Regions from separate parts of the Psychrobacillus psychrodurans genome, predicted to be linked through region 1. Evidence: a T-box and tRNA genes for the amino acid it is inferred to sense, from the RefSeq annotation. Region 1 holds a T-box; the other holds one or more tRNA genes.
What was found. A T-box is a leader RNA that pairs with one kind of tRNA and senses whether it is charged. The one in region 1 lies ahead of metG (methionine--tRNA ligase), so its partner is inferred to be a tRNA-Met.
Positions count from the first base shown of each region.

Region 2: it encodes a tRNA-Met, which carries the amino acid that the T-box ahead of metG (methionine--tRNA ligase) is inferred to sense. The anticodon was not compared.

Region 1 is NZ_CP189791.1:2,112,441-2,121,594, forward strand. Features, by position in the region: gene ACQCPR_RS10040 (YndJ family protein) at 1-1,506, shown strand, start outside; gene metG (methionine--tRNA ligase) at 1,559-3,202, opposite strand; T-box leader at 3,258-3,518, opposite strand; gene ACQCPR_RS10050 (hypothetical protein) at 3,620-3,763, shown strand; gene ACQCPR_RS10055 (biotin transporter BioY) at 4,074-4,625, opposite strand; gene ACQCPR_RS10060 (class I SAM-dependent methyltransferase) at 4,973-5,731, opposite strand; gene ACQCPR_RS10065 (hypothetical protein) at 5,946-6,173, opposite strand; gene ACQCPR_RS10070 (citrate/2-methylcitrate synthase) at 6,292-7,362, opposite strand; gene ACQCPR_RS10075 (LysR family transcriptional regulator) at 7,465-8,346, shown strand; partial or broken gene ACQCPR_RS10080 (FGGY-family carbohydrate kinase) at 8,437-8,796, opposite strand; gene ACQCPR_RS10085 (GNAT family N-acetyltransferase) at 8,933-9,154, opposite strand, start outside.
Region 2 is NZ_CP189791.1:3,062,171-3,071,324, reverse strand. Features, by position in the region: gene ACQCPR_RS15200 (nucleotidyltransferase-like protein) at 1-440, shown strand, start outside; rRNA gene ACQCPR_RS15195 (16S ribosomal RNA) at 911-2,465, shown strand; tRNA gene ACQCPR_RS15190 (tRNA-Ile) at 2,564-2,640, shown strand; tRNA gene ACQCPR_RS15185 (tRNA-Ala) at 2,657-2,732, shown strand; rRNA gene ACQCPR_RS15180 (23S ribosomal RNA) at 2,887-5,815, shown strand; rRNA gene rrf (5S ribosomal RNA) at 5,933-6,048, shown strand; tRNA gene ACQCPR_RS15170 (tRNA-Asn) at 6,057-6,131, shown strand; tRNA gene ACQCPR_RS15165 (tRNA-Ser) at 6,137-6,228, shown strand; tRNA gene ACQCPR_RS15160 (tRNA-Glu) at 6,253-6,327, shown strand; tRNA gene ACQCPR_RS15155 (tRNA-Val) at 6,498-6,573, shown strand; tRNA gene ACQCPR_RS15150 (tRNA-Met) at 6,610-6,684, shown strand; tRNA gene ACQCPR_RS15145 (tRNA-Asp) at 6,688-6,763, shown strand; tRNA gene ACQCPR_RS15140 (tRNA-Phe) at 6,901-6,976, shown strand; tRNA gene ACQCPR_RS15135 (tRNA-Thr) at 6,986-7,061, shown strand; tRNA gene ACQCPR_RS15130 (tRNA-Tyr) at 7,069-7,152, shown strand; tRNA gene ACQCPR_RS15125 (tRNA-Trp) at 7,163-7,236, shown strand; tRNA gene ACQCPR_RS15120 (tRNA-His) at 7,262-7,337, shown strand; tRNA gene ACQCPR_RS15115 (tRNA-His) at 7,372-7,447, shown strand; tRNA gene ACQCPR_RS15110 (tRNA-Gln) at 7,449-7,520, shown strand; tRNA gene ACQCPR_RS15105 (tRNA-Gly) at 7,527-7,601, shown strand; tRNA gene ACQCPR_RS15100 (tRNA-Cys) at 7,614-7,687, shown strand; tRNA gene ACQCPR_RS15095 (tRNA-Leu) at 7,723-7,805, shown strand; gene ACQCPR_RS15090 (SRPBCC family protein) at 8,090-8,542, shown strand; gene ACQCPR_RS15085 (VOC family protein) at 8,764-9,154, shown strand, end outside.

The DNA of each region.
Region 1 (9,154 bases):
GTGAATCCTTGGTACTTTTTAATGCTGACAATAGCACAACTCTTATTTGTCCCGCTAACTTTGCAACTCATTCTAAAACTAAAACTACGAATGTATTACTTTGTTCTTCCTGCTGTTTTTTCGGTTATTGTACTTCAAATAACAGAAAAAACTAGTTTTGACTTTATCCTTGCTTTCATCTATTTACTGTTTACTTTTGCCGTTGCTATATGCGGATTTATTCGTTTTGCTAAAAGAGGATTTACTCATTTAGAGGAGTTTTCCATTGATGTTGGTCTCATGTATTTATCCATGGGGGGGATATGGTTTTTTATTTACGAAATAGGGTTTGATACTGGGTTCTCCCCTATGTTAACTTGGCTTACGGCAATCCATTTCCATTATTCATCTTTTCTATTACCTATTTTTATAGGGTTTGCTGGTAGACTTTATAAACCTAAGAGTTACCCATTCTTTGCTACGATAATTTTAGTATCACCATTAATAGTTGCAGCAGGGATTACATTCTCCCCTTGGCTTGAGTTAGTATCTGTCCTACTATATATTATTGGTATTTATGGATTTATCGTTCTAGCGTTTAGAATTCCATTTAAAGGACTTGTACAAAAAACGCTGATTTTAATTTCGTTTAGTGCATTAGGAATTACTATTATTTTCTCTTTACTATATGCGCTTGGAAATGCTTTTGGAGTATTCCAGGTCAGTATTGAGTTTATGTTAAAGTTTCACGGATTTTTTAACTGTTTGTTATTTGGATTAGTTGGTATTATCGGTTGGTCTATTTCAACACCTGCTCCCCTATACAAAGAATTGAATGTTCCAATAAGTCATATACGTGGGAAATTTGTTATTGGTGAACAAATACTAGAGCCAAACAAAGGTAACGAATGCTACACTGGACTCGTAGATGATATGGGGGTTTATGTTAACAGGGATAATGTGAAGTCTACAATTATAGAATTCTACGAAAATACTAAACAGTACTATTTGTTTTCAGAAGTACATTGGTATCCGTGGTTTAAACCAATTGCGGCTGTCTATAGAGTTATTAGTCAAAGAATCCAACAGTTGAATTTACCCTATTCTTCTAAGAAAACGGAAATGACTGGTGACATTATTGCTGTTAACGACGGTCGTATTAGAACTAGGGCATGGCTTCGAAAAATAGAATCTGACGTTATTTTTGTGGCCTTATACTCTTCATATGTAAAGGGCGAGAAAACTTATATGAATATTGCACTTCCACTCCCTTTCACATCCATGATTGGCATACTTGAACTGCATGAACAAAACAATGGAAACCTAATATTAACAAGTCGCGGAAACGGCAATTCTGATGCTGGAATTTACTTGACGTTTCGCAACATTGTCTTTAAGCTGCCACTTCAGGAGCAGTTTTTTATAGATGAAGAACCAAGTGGAGACCTTTTTGCTAAACATCGGATGAAAATCTTCTCCATTCCTTTTTTGGATATTGACTATACTATAGTGAAAAAAGAAAAGTAGAACTTGAGTGAAATTTCATGAAATGCCATGGAATTCCACTCCTTTTACCTGGTTACGATAGCCTAATTTCTCTTTCCCTTAGTTTATCTAGTTCATCTTGTATAGCACTAATATCTATTCTTTCAAATAAAGGTCTAACCGTTTGCAACTGAATTGGCGCCGGCTCAAAAGGCTGCCAAGAGAATTTATCTATTTGGAGATTTGCCTTTACTTCTTCGCTTGAAAAGGGTAGAAATGGTGATAATATTTGCGCTATATTGCCAATAATGTATACACAAGTAGCAATCGTACATTTACATTCTATTTCCTCTTCTTTTAGTTGAATCCATGGTTTTTGAGCATCAAAATATTTGTTACCATTACGAATATATTGAAATATTTTTTCTAATGCTAATTTAAAATGACCTTTTTCTATTAGCTCTCCTACTTCTTCATATAATCTTTCTGTTTGTATTATTATTATTTCATTTATACTGTTTACAGGTATATTACCTTCATAAAACTTCTCTACGAATTTAAATGTTCGGTTCACCAGATTTCCATATGCGCCAAGTAGTTCCGAGTTATGGCTGTATATAAATTCTCTCCAGGAGAAATCAGTGTCACGATTCTCTGGAGCATTGATAGTTAAAAAGTAACGAATGGAATCAGGATGATACCTTTTTAAAATATCAGGTATCCAAACCGCATAATTTTGACTTGTAGATAGTTTTCTTTTCTCAAGCGTCAAATACTCATTTGAAATAATATGTGTAGGTAATGCCTGGTTATTTATCCCTAATAAGATTGCTGGCCAAATTAGTGTATGAAATGGGATATTATCTTTTCCATGCACATAGTATGAGATCGTCTCTTTTGACCAATATGGTTTATCTTCTTTATTAGAATTTTTTGCCCACTCTTTACTTGCTGAATAATATCCTGCTACTGCTTCTATCCAAACATAAACTTTCTTTTCCTCATAGCCTTTTACAGGAATACTAACTCCATTTGGCAAATCTCTAGAGGCTGCTCGATCCAACAGTCCTTCCTTTAAATACCGCTCCGTTAATTGAATTGCATTATCTCTCCATAACTCATTATTTCTTGCTTCGTGAACATATTTCTCTAATTGTTTTTGAAAAGCACTTAACATAAAGTAAAAATGCTCCGTTTTACGGGTTGTCGGTTCACTTCCACAAAGCTTACACGTTCGGTCGATTAAATCTAATGGGTCTAATATCTTGGAACAATTATCACATTGATCTCCACGAGCATTGCTACCACAATTTGGACATTTCCCTTCTACATATCTATCCGGTAAAAATTGCTTGTCTTGCTCACAATAGGTCTGTTCTATTTCTTTTTTATATATAAATCCATTATCTAATAGCTTTAAAAATAGTTCCTTTACGACTTGGTGATGATTCTCACTGTCTGTTCGCGAATAGAGGTCATAAGAAAACCCTAATCTCCGAAACGAATATTCAAATTCAGAATGGTATCTATCGGCTACCTCCCTTACCGAAATCCCTTCCTTATTGGCTCTTATAGAAATAGGTGTTCCATTACAGTCACTTCCCGAAACATATAGTACATCCTCTCCCTTTAGTCTAAAATACCTTGCCAGTATATCCCCTGGTAATAATGCAGCTATATGTCCTAAATGCAAAGAGCCATTTGCATAAGGCCAAGCCCCTCCAATAAAAATACTCATTTCCTATTCCTCCTTTTTAATAAACAAAAAACCTCGTCCTTACCGGAAAAATTCCGATAAGGACGAGGTTATTATACTCGTGGTACCACCTTAATTTTCAAACAACTCACATCGCTTGACTTTATAAGTACATGGCAATAAGCCTTTATACTTTGACAGGGATAACAAGTGCCAAACCTTGTCGTATCCTACTAGTCACATAACGTTCAGTACGAAGCTCAGAGATCATGTTCAAATGACTAGTTTGCCTCGTTCCCACCAGCAGAAGCTCTCTTTATAACATCATCACTTTACTTTTCCTCTTCATCGCTACTATTTTATATTAGTTAAGATAATTATACATAAAATTCTGAACTTCACAAGAAGTTTAATTATTTTATGTTAAAATAGTAAATAGTGAAGGAGTTGTAAAATATCATGAAAAGTTTTATTGATGATTTTGCTGGTGCTATACATGATATTCTGTATTATGTATCGTACTTTATAGCAGGGCTAATTATTGTCGGTGTACCTCTTTATCTTATAGCACTTTTATTTAAATGGATTTCTACTACCTTCTAATAACTTCCATCTAAATACATAAATCATTCATTACTAAAATTTATCAACAAGTGAAAGATGATGAGCAAGGTATAATTTATCTGTCTTTTTCTCAATCAATTAATCGATCAAACCCAAATCATTCCCTGACTCACTATCCAATCTACAGAAAACTAATTACCTGTCTAAGGGCAGCAAGTGGACAGCAAGCTATCTATTCCACTTGCTGCCTCCTCTTTCCGATATAAAAAAGGTCCTCTACAAATATTTCAAAGTTACCCAACATCATTTAAAACTACCCTGGAAGTTATTAAAACAAAAAACATTTTTTTTATGTATTAGCCACGATTAAACGTGCTGTTTCTAATCGACGACGAACGACAACACCAAACCATGCAGCTAGTACCGCTTTTATTACACCTACGATAATAAATGGAGCAACACCACCCATAAATGCTGCAGTCCACGTCAAATCAGCTATTATTTTTAACCAAACCGTCCCGAATACCAATGTAACAACCATACCAATTAAATTAGCTATAATAGCATGTGAAATTGTGACACCAAATTTTCTCATATAAAGTCCCATAAGTAATGCAGATGGCAAGAAACCAACAATATAGCCACCTGTTGGTCCAACTACAATTCCTAATCCTCCTGACATCCCACTAAATACCGGCATTCCAACCGCACCGATTAATATATATACCATCACTGATAATACACCTAATCTCATACCTAAAATGGTAACTACTAAACCGATCGCAAAAGTTTGCCCAGTAATTGGTACAAGTGGCAGAGGAATTGTCACCTGTGCGAGTATTGCTATAATTGCAGCCCCAATTGCCGCTAATAAGTATTGATAAATATTACTTTTTTCCAAAACATAATACCTCCTCTAATGTGTTAACCTTATATATTTTTAAGGTTAACACAAAGATAAAACATTTTACTTGTACTGTCAATCAACTTTTTAGAAAAGTTGAATCAAATAGTAAAGGTATTATAATATAGAAAATTTAACTAATTCGTCCTATAAAAAAGAGTGAGGAATAATCCTCACTCTTAAATCAGCGCTGCGTTAGAAACATTAGGTATCTTAAATACTCATCTTGACCGTTTAATTTACCAAGACTATGAGTGTCTTTTTAAACACACATAAATGATCCTTATTATACTTTACCTAACATATATCACGCTTATTAGTGACAGATATTGCTTAGTGCAATTTTATCTTTTTTTACAAACATAAATCATCTCATCACTATCTTTACTTAGTAATGATTTATTCCAATCTTCATAGACATGTAAAATATCTAGTCCGTTTTCAAATAGTAACCGTTCCATTTCTTTAGGATATGTGTATCTTAAACTAATGTTCGTTCTTCTTTCCTTTACAACATTGCCTTTATCCATATATTTTCTGATTGTTGTATAATGCTGTATTTGTTCTAAAGGATTATAATTACTAATCGTATATACTTTTACTTCTTTATTCTCAATTGTATCTATATATGTTTTCCAATACTCTTCTGTACTTGGTTGGAGCAATTCTTCCGCCGTTGGAAACCTAATCCCAAATACCAAAATTCCATCTGTTTCTAAATGGCTATGTATAGACCTCAAAACAAGATTTTGTTGTTCATTTGTATGAAAATGTTGAAAGGAGTTCCCAACCATAAACATTAACGGGCTTTTTTCTTCTAGTTGAAGCACTGTGCAATCTTGAACTAACCATTTAATTTGTATTACCAAATTTTCCGCTTTCCTCTTCGCATGTTCAAGCATACCTCTATGTAAATCTACCCCTATCAATTCAAAGCCCTTTTTAGCTAAAGGGATCGTCATTCTACCGGTCCCACATGCCAGATCTATAATTGGTCCTCCCTGTTTGATAGCCCATTCTGTAAGTAAATTAAGTTCACTAGTATAGGCATCGTTTTCAATATCGTATGAAATTGGATCATTATATTCTTCAAAATGATTCACTTTTATCTGCTCCTTCTTGAGATAGCCATAGCGCTATTTTGCTTCAAAATTTTTATCTTTCCATGCAATAATAGTATTTAATTCTCCATGCTTTTCTTATATTCTTTAACGAAAAGATCACCTAAAAAATAGGCTAATATACTCCTTGAAAATCACATGAAATTCTTAAAATGAACTAACACTTTTCACTGACATTTAATAATTCACCACAAGTTTACTTGTCTTCTAAATGTTTATTAAAGGCAGTTCCAAAAAAAGATATACCAATTATAACCAAAATAATACTTATAATTATCGGAAAATACCCTATCACATCTATAGCATCAGAAAATCTGCCATATCCGCCTCCTCTAGTTGTATATATAGCAGCTGCAATCCATGTCATCCCAAATAACATGATTCCTGAAAGGATTGCAGTTGCTCCCATTATTATAAATTTCATATACATTCCCCTTTCATTTACATCTCACTATATATATATTCGCCTCGACGTATAGATTTCCTTTTCCATCCAAAAAAAAGATACCGTTTTCTGTTACTGAAACGGTATCTTATAAGAATTATTTTATTTGCCCTACGTATATAGACTGTGGACGGAAAATTGTATTGTCTTCCAACTGTTCAATTGCATGGGCTGTCCAACCTACCATTCTAGCTACACTGAATGTCGGAGTAAACAATTCCGACGGCATGTTAATAGAGCGCATAATAGCTGCCGCATAATACTCTACATTCGTATATAACTTCCTACCTGGTTTATACTCCGCTAATAACTCGATTATTTCTTTTTCTGCGATTGTTGCAATATCTAGCCATGCATCTTTTCCTTGAAGCTCTATACATTTCTCTCGCAGTATAATTGAACGAGGATCCTCTGTTTTGTATATTCGATGACCAAAGCCCATTATCTTTTCTCCGGTTTCTATTTTATTTTTAACAATCGTACGGATTTTTGTAGGTTCTTCGAATTCATTTAACATAGAAATAACACCTGATGGAGCTCCTCCATGTAGTGGTCCTTTCATTGTTCCAATTGCAGAAGTAATCGCTGCTGTTAAATCTGACTCGGTTGAAATCGTTACACGTGCAGCAAAGGTCGATGCATTGAGACCATGCTCCATTGTAAGTTTCAAGTACGTTTCTAGCGCTTCCACTTGTACATCACTTGGAATTTCCCCAGTTAGCATCCATAAATAATTTGCTGTGTAGGAAAGGTTCTTATTCGATTCTATAATAGGAAGTCCTTGCTGGTTTCGATAATGTCTAGCCACAATCATCGGAAGTGCAGCTGTTAATATGACTGCCTGCTCTTCTATTAATTTTTCTTTAAATGCTGGTTGTGAATATGCAGAAATAGCCGTTCTCATTGCATCCATTAAAGATATTTCGGTTGGAAGTGCATCAATGATCGCTATTATATGTGCAGGCAATTCTCGACATTGATTCAATTCGAGCTTTTTTTCAGTACCGCTTTCCCCAGTCCATAAAAAGGCTGCCAATTGTTCAAATGTATTATAAGCAACTAGCTCATCTACTAGTATTCCTCTATATCTTAGTTCCCCAACTTCCCCATCCACTGAGGCAATTTTTGTATGAACTGCTACAACATCTTTTAATCCCTTTTGAAACATATATACCACTCCTTTTCTTTAGTATAAGAGAAGAACTTGATAAAAAAAATTAAATATATATAATCATATTAATTATAATTATTAATCAAAGGTGATGACTATATGGAATATCAATGGCTGAAAACTTTTTGTATTGCTGCAGAGACACTTAACTTTCGAAAGGCATCTGAAAAATTGATGATGTCCCAACCAAGTGTCACCGTTCATATCCGTTTACTTGAGGAACATTTGGGATCCACTCTTTTTGATAGGCAAAATAATCGAGTAACTTTGTCGGAAGCAGGAAGATACTTTCTACCCGAAGCACAAAAGCTTTTGAACAATACTGAAAGCACAATTCACAAAATGCATGCTTTTAAACAAGGATATCGCCGAACTTGGACAATTGCGATTTCACCACTTATGGCTGAGACGATTCTCCCTTATTTTTTACGTTCGTTTATGAAGCTACAACCTGACTTGGAAATAACTATTCGTGTGGAGGAATCCTATCTTATCGAAGGTCTGGTAGAATCAGGAGCAGTAAATATCGGCATTTCGGCACTCGACGCACAAACAAAAGGCGTAGAATCCATTATTATTTATAAGGAACCAATTTTATTCGTTATGCCAGTAGACATTTACGATGAGGAAAGCGGACCTCCCATTGATATTAAGGGGGTTTTGCAGAACAATTATTTGTTTACCCATCATCATCCTGTTTTTTGGGATGATCTTCTTGTGAAACTACATAAGAATATCAATGGAATTAGAACAATGAAAGTAACACAGGCCCATATTGCCAAACGGTTTGTTCAAGATGATCTAGGAGTATCCTTTTTGCCACACTCAATCGTTCGCCGTGAGTTATTGGAAGGCAAAATAATGCAGCCCCATTTCGATTTATTCGATTTACCTACTGTTTCCACTTTTATCATCTTGAAAAAGAAAGGAGATTTAGAAAAATTATTTATTGAACAAATATCTAAGTATTATTTTGGGTGATTCCAAATCAATTTTTCGTCAAACCAAACAAAAAATCAGCCCCATCTATTGAGGCTGATTTCTGATGTATTTACTTAAGTTGATAAACTATTATTTAAATATCTTCGCAGCTTTCACTGCCTTTTGCCATCCATCATATAAATTATTTCTTTTTTCTTCTTCCATTTTTGGTTGGAATGACTTGTCATTTTTCCATCTCTCAGAGATCTCGCTTCTGTCTTTCCAATAACCAACTGCTAATCCCGCTAAATACGCTGCTCCTAAAGCGGTTGTTTCATTAATAACAGGACGATCTACTTCAACGTCAAGTATGTCACTTTGGAATTGCATTAAGAAGTCATTTTTTACAGCCCCACCATCTACTCTCAACGATTTCAATGATATACCGGAATCTGCTTCCATTGCATCGAGTACATCTTTCGTTTGATATTCGAGTTGTGAATTAATAAATATTATATCATTAGCTCATTTTTAGTACTGAATCAATTAGTGATAAAGTTTCTAGCGGAAGGTTTGGTAGAAGTTTTTTATGAGTACATTCAGAATTTCTTCTACCCACTCTTAGGGTTAATCATTGTCTCAAATCTTATATTCTATTTTTATAGTAAATCAAAAAATCCGTCCATTTATCATTATCAAGTGAAAATTCTTCCCTTACACATTCGAACATAAAACCAGCTTTTTCAGCTAGTCGGATCGAGGGATAATTATCCGTATTTATATGCAATTCGATTCGATGAAAATTTAAAGTTAAAAAGAAAGTTTCCGTGGCTGCTAATACACTTTCTAACCCATAACCCTTTTTCCA
Region 2 (9,154 bases), 950 kb from region 1:
ATAACTATTTGGATGCTTATAATCATATGGTAGATTCTTTACATCATTTGGCTCGCCTTGCTGTTTTTGAAAATGGTATGCATCCAGAGGTGATGGTATGGAAGCAAGTAAAGCAATTAGATCCTTCTATTTATAAATTGTACGATGAGTTAATCTCAAGTGAGGAAGCTTTAGAAAAAAGGTTAGAACTTCTATTCCTAGCAAGTGATTTCTTAATCCATTCCCGAACAAAGGATGGAGCACAGCACATTGTAGAAGTATTAGGATTAAAAGAGTTTTGGACTATCCAAGAAATTCATGAGCAAGAAGAACTTAAAAACTACTCTGTAGATTTAGAGGTTTTCATCGAGTTTCTAATAGATAAAGGATATATTTTAATTGAAAAACAACAAACAAAAAGTAATGAAATCATGCACAGATACTACAAAGTAAGGATGTAGAAACAACACATAAAAACGGACAATTAAATTTGTTCGTTTTTATTGTTGACATATGATTTTATTCCGTGCTATTATAATAAGCGTCGTCAAAAGCAATACAAACTATTTCAAGTAAATAGAACGAAAAAGTTTTTGAAAAAACTTCTTGACACTTGGTTGATACGGTGGTAAATTAGAGAAGTCGCAAAAAACGACAAAGCAAATTGAACATTGAAAACTGAACATGCAAAACGTTAAGAAATATAGCTTATCAACTAACTTTGTTAGTCTGATAGCAAAACAATTTTGACATCATTAAATGATGATGCCAGCAAAACAAAATGAGCTTTTAAACTAGTTCTATTCGCTGGATGACGAGACGTAGTGCAGTGCGAGGAAGCAATCGAGAGAGGGAAGGAGCGTACTAACGTACGTGACTGACCGAACGAGTGAAGCTGACAAAGCGATGCGCTGCGTAACGTCATCCAGATCTTATGGAGAGTTTGATCCTGGCTCAGGACGAACGCTGGCGGCATGCCTAATACATGCAAGTCGAGCGAATGACGAAGAAGCTTGCTTCTTCTGATTTAGCGGCGGACGGGTGAGTAACACGTGGGCAACCTGCCCTGTAGATTGGGATAACTCCGGGAAACCGGGGCTAATACCGAATAATCCATTTCCTCACATGGGGAGATGTTAAAAGACGGCATCTCGCTGTCACTACAGGATGGGCCCGCGGCGCATTAGCTAGTTGGTGAGGTAACGGCTCACCAAGGCGACGATGCGTAGCCGACCTGAGAGGGTGATCGGCCACACTGGGACTGAGACACGGCCCAGACTCCTACGGGAGGCAGCAGTAGGGAATCTTCCACAATGGACGAAAGTCTGATGGAGCAATGCCGCGTGAGTGAAGAAGGTTTTCGGATCGTAAAACTCTGTTGTGAGGGAAGAACAAGTACGAGAGTAACTGCTCGTACCTTGACGGTACCTCATTAGAAAGCCACGGCTAACTACGTGCCAGCAGCCGCGGTAATACGTAGGTGGCAAGCGTTGTCCGGAATTATTGGGCGTAAAGCGCGCGCAGGCGGTCCTTTAAGTCTGATGTGAAATCCCACGGCTCAACCGTGGAAGGTCATTGGAAACTGGGGGACTTGAGTACAGAAGAGGAAAGCGGAATTCCAAGTGTAGCGGTGAAATGCGTAGAGATTTGGAGGAACACCAGTGGCGAAGGCGGCTTTCTGGTCTGTAACTGACGCTGAGGCGCGAAAGCGTGGGGAGCAAACAGGATTAGATACCCTGGTAGTCCACGCCGTAAACGATGAGTGCTAAGTGTTAGGGGGTTTCCGCCCCTTAGTGCTGCAGCTAACGCATTAAGCACTCCGCCTGGGGAGTACGGTCGCAAGACTGAAACTCAAAGGAATTGACGGGGGCCCGCACAAGCGGTGGAGCATGTGGTTTAATTCGAAGCAACGCGAAGAACCTTACCAGGTCTTGACATCCCGCTGACCGGCCTAGAGATAGACTTTTCCCTTCGGGGACAGCGGTGACAGGTGGTGCATGGTTGTCGTCAGCTCGTGTCGTGAGATGTTGGGTTAAGTCCCGCAACGAGCGCAACCCTTGATCTTAGTTGCCAGCATTCAGTTGGGCACTCTAAGGTGACTGCCGGTGATAAACCGGAGGAAGGTGGGGATGACGTCAAATCATCATGCCCCTTATGACCTGGGCTACACACGTGCTACAATGGACGGTACAGAGGGTCGCAACCCCGCGAGGGTGAGCAAATCCCATAAAACCGTTCTCAGTTCGGATTGTAGGCTGCAACTCGCCTACATGAAGCCGGAATCGCTAGTAATCGTGGATCAGCATGCCACGGTGAATACGTTCCCGGGCCTTGTACACACCGCCCGTCACACCACGAGAGTTTGTAACACCCGAAGTCGGTGGGGTAACCCTTACGGGAGCCAGCCGCCGAAGGTGGGACAGATGATTGGGGTGAAGTCGTAACAAGGTAGCCGTATCGGAAGGTGCGGCTGGATCACCTCCTTTCTAAGGATAATATCGGAATACGAATTTTTATTCGTATCTTAACGTTTTGCAGTTCAGTTTTGAATGTTCATATTATATTATATATGGAAATTCAAAGAGGGCCTATAGCTCAGCTGGTTAGAGCGCACGCCTGATAAGCGTGAGGTCGATGGTTCGAGTCCATTTAGGCCCACCATACCTTTTTAAATTTCGGGGCCTTAGCTCAGCTGGGAGAGCGCCTGCCTTGCACGCAGGAGGTCAGCGGTTCGATCCCGCTAGGCTCCACCAAATTTTCTTATTTGCTCCTGCGATTATTCGTCGCGAAGGAACAAAACCTTTGTTCTTTGAAAACTGGATAAAACGACATTGAAACAATAAACAACAAGAAATTCAAGTTGTGATTATTTACGTAATCATAACGTGTAAGACTTTTTAACTTTTAGGTTAAGTTAATAAGGGCGCACGGTGAATGCCTTGGCACTAGGAGTCGACGAAGGACGGCACTAACACCGATATGCTTCGGGGAGCTGTAAGTGAGCTTTGATCCGGAGATTTCCGAATGGGGAAACCCACTGTTCGTAATGGAGCAGTACATTTGCGTGAATACATAGCGCATCTGAGACACACCCAGGGAACTGAAACATCTAAGTACCTGGAGGAAGAGAAAGAAAAATCGATTCCCTGAGTAGCGGCGAGCGAAACGGGAATAGCCCAAACCAAGAGGCTTGCCTCTTGGGGTTGTAGGACACTCTACATAGAGTTACAAAGGAATGAGTTAGACGAAGCGATCTGGAAAGGTCCGCAGGATAGGGTAAAAGCCCCGTAGTCCAAAATTCATTCTCTCTTGAGTGTATCCTGAGTACGGCGGAACACGTGAAATTCCGTCGGAATCCGGGAGGACCATCTCCCAAGGCTAAATACTACCTAGTGACCGATAGTGAACCAGTACCGTGAGGGAAAGGTGAAAAGCACCCCGGAAGGGGAGTGAAATAGATCCTGAAACCGTGTGCCTACAAGTAGTTAGAGCCCGTTAATGGGTGATAGCGTGCCTTTTGTAGAATGAACCGGCGAGTTACGATTACATGCAAGGTTAAGTTGAGAAGACGGAGCCGCAGCGAAAGCGAGTCTGAATAGGGCGAATGAGTATGTGGTCGTAGACCCGAAACCAGGTGATCTACCCATGTCCAGGATGAAGGTAAGGTAACACTTACTGGAGGTCCGAACCCACGCACGTTGAAAAGTGCGGGGATGAGGTGTGGGTAGCGGAGAAATTCCAATCGAACCTGGAGATAGCTGGTTCTCTCCGAAATAGCTTTAGGGCTAGCCTCAAACGTTAGAATCTTGGAGGTAGAGCACTGTTTGGACTAGGGGCCCATCCCGGGTTACCGAATTCAGACAAACTCCGAATGCCAATGATTTATGTTTGGGAGTCAGACTGCGAGTGATAAGATCCGTAGTCAAGAGGGAAACAGCCCAGACCACCAGCTAAGGTCCCAAAGTATTTGTTAAGTGGAAAAGGATGTGGCGTTGCTTAGACAACCAGGATGTTGGCTTAGAAGCAGCCATCATTTAAAGAGTGCGTAATAGCTCACTGGTCGAGTGACGCTGCGCCGAAAATGTATCGGGGCTAAACAAATCACCGAAGCTGTGGATTGATACCTTTGGTATCAGTGGTAGGAGAGCGTTCTAAGGGCGTTGAAGTCAGACCGGAAGGACTGGTGGAGCGCTTAGAAGTGAGAATGCCGGTATGAGTAGCGAAAGACGGGTGAGAATCCCGTCCACCGTATGACTAAGGTTTCCTGAGGAAGGCTCGTCCGCTCAGGGTTAGTCGGGACCTAAGCCGAGGCCGATAGGCGTAGGCGATGGATAACAGGTTGATATTCCTGTACCACCAAACCACCGTTTGAGTAATGGGGGGACGCAGAAGGATAGGGTAAGCATGCTGTTGGTTATGCATGTCCAAGCAGTAAGGTGTGAATGTAGGCAAATCCGCATTCTGTAACATTGAGCTGTGATGGCGAGGACGTATGTCCGGAGTTCCTGATTTCACACTGCCAAGAAAAGCCTCTAGCGAGGTGATAGGTGCCCGTACCGCAAACCGACACAGGTAGTCGAGGAGAGAATCCTAAGGTGAGCGAGAGAACTCTCGTTAAGGAACTCGGCAAAATGACCCCGTAACTTCGGGAGAAGGGGTGCTCTTTTGGGTGCATAGCCTAGAAGAGCCGCAGTGAATAGGCCCAGGCGACTGTTTAGCAAAAACACAGGTCTCTGCAAAACCGTAAGGTGAAGTATAGGGGCTGACGCCTGCCCGGTGCTGGAAGGTTAAGAGGAGTGCTTAGCGCAAGCGAAGGTGCGAATTGAAGCCCCAGTAAACGGCGGCCGTAACTATAACGGTCCTAAGGTAGCGAAATTCCTTGTCGGGTAAGTTCCGACCCGCACGAAAGGCGTAACGATCTGGGCACTGTCTCAACGAGAGACTCGGTGAAATTATAGTACCTGTGAAGATGCAGGTTACCCGCGACAGGACGGAAAGACCCCGTGGAGCTTTACTATAGCTTGATATTGAATTTTGGTGCAACTTGTACAGGATAGGCAGGAGCCTTAGAGCCCGGAGCGCCAGCTTCGGAGGAGGCGTCGGTGGGATACTGCCCTGGTTGTATTGAAATTCTAACCCATACCCGTAACCCGGGTAGGAGACAGTGTCAGGCGGGTAGTTTGACTGGGGCGGTCGCCTCCTAAAGTGTAACGGAGGCGCCCAAAGGTTCCCTCAGAATGGTTGGAAATCATTCGAAGAGTGTAAAGGCAGAAGGGAGCTTGACTGCGAGACCTACAAGTCGAGCAGGGTCGAAAGACGGGCTTAGTGATCCGGTGGTTCCGCATGGAAGGGCCATCGCTCAACGGATAAAAGCTACCCCGGGGATAACAGGCTTATCTCCCCCAAGAGTCCACATCGACGGGGAGGTTTGGCACCTCGATGTCGGCTCATCGCATCCTGGGGCTGTAGTCGGTCCCAAGGGTTGGGCTGTTCGCCCATTAAAGCGGTACGCGAGCTGGGTTCAGAACGTCGTGAGACAGTTCGGTCCCTATCCGTCGTGGGCGTAGGAAATTTGAGAGGAGCTGTCCTTAGTACGAGAGGACCGGGATGGACACACCGCTGGTGTACCAGTTGTTCTGCCAAGAGCATCGCTGGGTAGCTATGTGTGGACGGGATAAGTGCTGAAAGCATCTAAGCACGAAGCCCCCCTCAAGATGAGATTTCCCATTACGCAAGTAAGTAAGATCCCTCAAAGACGATGAGGTAGATAGGTTCGGGGTGGAAGCGTGGCGACACGTGCAGCTGACGAATACTAATCGATCGAGGACTTAACCAAATTTGTTTAACGTAACAATGTCGTTTATCCAGTTTTGAGAGTACAAAAAAGTATAAAAAAAGCTTGAATTAATTTCTAGTTTTGTTATAATAAATATTGTCTTTCAAATTAATAATGTCTAGTGATGATGGCGAAGAGGTCACACCCGTTCCCTTACCGAACACGGAAGTTAAGCTCTTCAGCGCCGATGGTAGTTGGGGGTCTCCCCCTGTGAGAGTAGGACGTCGCTAGGCTGTATTATTCCGAAGTAGCTCAGTGGTAGAGCAATCGACTGTTAATCGATCGGTCGTAGGTTCGAGTCCTACCTTCGGAGCCATTTTAGGAGAGCTGTCCGAGTGGCCGAAGGAGCACGATTGGAAATCGTGTAGGCGGGTTAAACTGTCTCAAGGGTTCAAATCCCTTGCTCTCCGCCAGATAAGTTTTCTACATAAAAGTATGGCCCCTTGGTCAAGCGGTTAAGACACCGCCCTTTCACGGCGGTAACACGGGTTCGAATCCCGTAGGGGTCACCATTTATTTCAATTTAGTTGACAAAGAGATGCGAAGCTTATCTTATGTAAAATTAGGAGAAGCGAGTAGATCAAGGAAGCAATTGAGAGAATGAAGGAGCGTACTAATGTACGTGACTGATTGAACGAATGAAGCTGAAGCAGAGATGCGAAGCTTATCGTAATTTTACCCAGGAGGATTAGCTCAGCTGGGAGAGCATCTGCCTTACAAGCAGAGGGTCGGCGGTTCGAGCCCGTCATCCTCCACCATTTCTTCAAGAAATAAATTAGTATGCATTCTATTGTCGCGGGGTGGAGCAGTGGTAGCTCGTCGGGCTCATAACCCGAAGGTCGCAGGTTCAAATCCTGTCCCCGCAACCAAATGGTCCCGTGGTGTAGCGGTTAACATGCCTGCCTGTCACGCAGGAGATCGCCGGTTCGATCCCGGTCGGGACCGCCATTTATTTTATTTGAGATTTGAGATAAGCAAGAAGATCGAGGAAGCGATTGAGTGATGGAAGGAGCGTACTAAAGTACGTGACTGACTGAACAAATGAAGCTGACAAAGAGATTCGCAGCTTAGCACAAAACGAAGTAGGCTCAGTAGCTCAGTCGGTAGAGCAAAGGACTGAAAATCCTTGTGTCGGCGGTTCGATTCCGTCCTGAGCCACCATATTTATACGCCGGAATAGCTCAATTGGTAGAGCAACTGACTTGTAATCAGTAGGTTGAGGGTTCAAGTCCTTTTTCCGGCACCACTATACTGGTGGGGTAGCGAAGTGGCTAAACGCGGCGGACTGTAAATCCGCTCCTTCGGGTTCGGCGGTTCGAATCCGTCCCCCACCACCAGTTTTTATTTAGGGGCATAGTTTAACGGTAGAATAGAGGTCTCCAAAACCTTTGATGTGGGTTCGATTCCTACTGCCCCTGCCAAATTATAAGTTAACTTTGAATAATGGCGGTTGTGGCGAAGTGGTTAACGCACCGGATTGTGATTCCGGCATTCGTGGGTTCAATTCCCATCAGTCGCCCCATATTCCTTAGTAGTTAGCTCTTTTTTTATTTGTGGCGGTCGTGGCGAAGTGGTTAACGCATCGGATTGTGATTCCGACACTCGGGGGTTCAATTCCCCTCGTCCGCCCCATTGGGGTATAGCCAAGCGGTAAGGCAATGGATTTTGATTCCATCATGCCCTGGTTCGAATCCAGGTACCCCAGTTTTTTGCGGAAGTAGTTCAGTGGTAGAACACCACCTTGCCAAGGTGGGGGTCGCGAGTTCGAACCTCGTCTTCCGCTCCATTACTTAATTATGGCGGCATAGCCAAGTGGTAAGGCACAGGTCTGCAACACCTTTATCACCGGTTCAAATCCGGTTGCCGCCTCCAATTTTTATAATAACTGCCTAGTAGTATTTTATTTTGCCGGTGTGGCGGAATTGGCAGACGCGCGGGACTCAAAATCCCGTATCCTCTGGATGTGTCGGTTCGACCCCGACCACCGGTATTATTATGTGTTTTACGTCAATATACGTAAAATTAAAGACACCCATTAACACTGTTAGATCAGCGTTAATGGGTGTCTTTTGTTGTAGAGAGAAAAAGAGAGATTTTGAACTAATTTTGCACAATAATCTAAAATCACCTAGTCCTAAAAGGAATTTATGGGAAGGTTAAGTTGAATATAAATTTCTATTACTGTCCCATATTTCTGGAGGCTCTATTAAGACGATAGCAATATGGTAATCATAGTATGATATACTTTAGTAAACATTTTGGAGGGCTATCCGCTTGAGTACTAACTTTGAAGTGAAAAGAACTACCCACCTTTCTAAGCAACAAGTATATGATGGTTTGATTGATCTGGATGCTGCTAATTACTGGATGCAGGGCCTTGTAGGTATTGAACGATTGGATGTTGGACTAATGCAAGTGGGCAGTGAGTGGAAGGAATCAAGAAAGATGTTTGGACAAGTGGCTACGGAACATTTTGAAGTTGTTGAACTCAATGAGCCAGATAAAATTGTTCTTCGCTGTGATGGTAAGAAAGGAACAACTGGTAAAGGAGAATATATTTTTACCTATAAAGTAACTTCATCTGATAACCTTACGGAGATAAAGTTAATCGGAGAAATAAAAGGTCTCACAGGCATAACCAAACTTTTTGGTAAAATGATGGCTGGCACCTTTAAAAAAGCTTCTGCAAAGGATTTAGACGCATTGATAGCATTTTTAGAGAGATAATTAGTAGCAGCAGTCTTAATATGTTTTAGTGATCCTAGTTATAAAATCTGTTAACAGTCATGTAGATATTCTTCAAGTCAATTTAGATTGAAAATTTAACTAGTAAGCACTATATGGAATTGATTTAATTTTCAATCTTTATTACAATGATGAAGAAGGTTTGCGAGTTTTTAATGGTACAAGCTATTTAAATCTAAAATGAATCAAATTGGGGGAGAAATATGGGGAGATTAGTTCATTTTGAAATTCATGTGGATGACATGGACCGTGCAAAGAAGTTTTATGGAGAAATATTTGGGTGGACATTTGAAGACTGGACTGATTATGCGGGGCTTCCTTATTTTGGGGCTATTACTGGCGATGCAAGCCAGCCTGGTATTGATGGAGCTTTAATGAAACGTCAAACACCTCCACCAGGACAACATCAGCCTATGAATGGCTTCTCTTGTACATTGGGCGTGGAAGATTACGATTCTACAGAAACTAAAATACTTGAGTATGGTGGACAGGTGGCAATGCCAAAGTATGCTCTGCCTGGAATGGCTTGGCAGGGATATTATTCTGATACTGAGGGTAACGTTTTTGGGATTCATCAGCCTGATAAGAATGCAA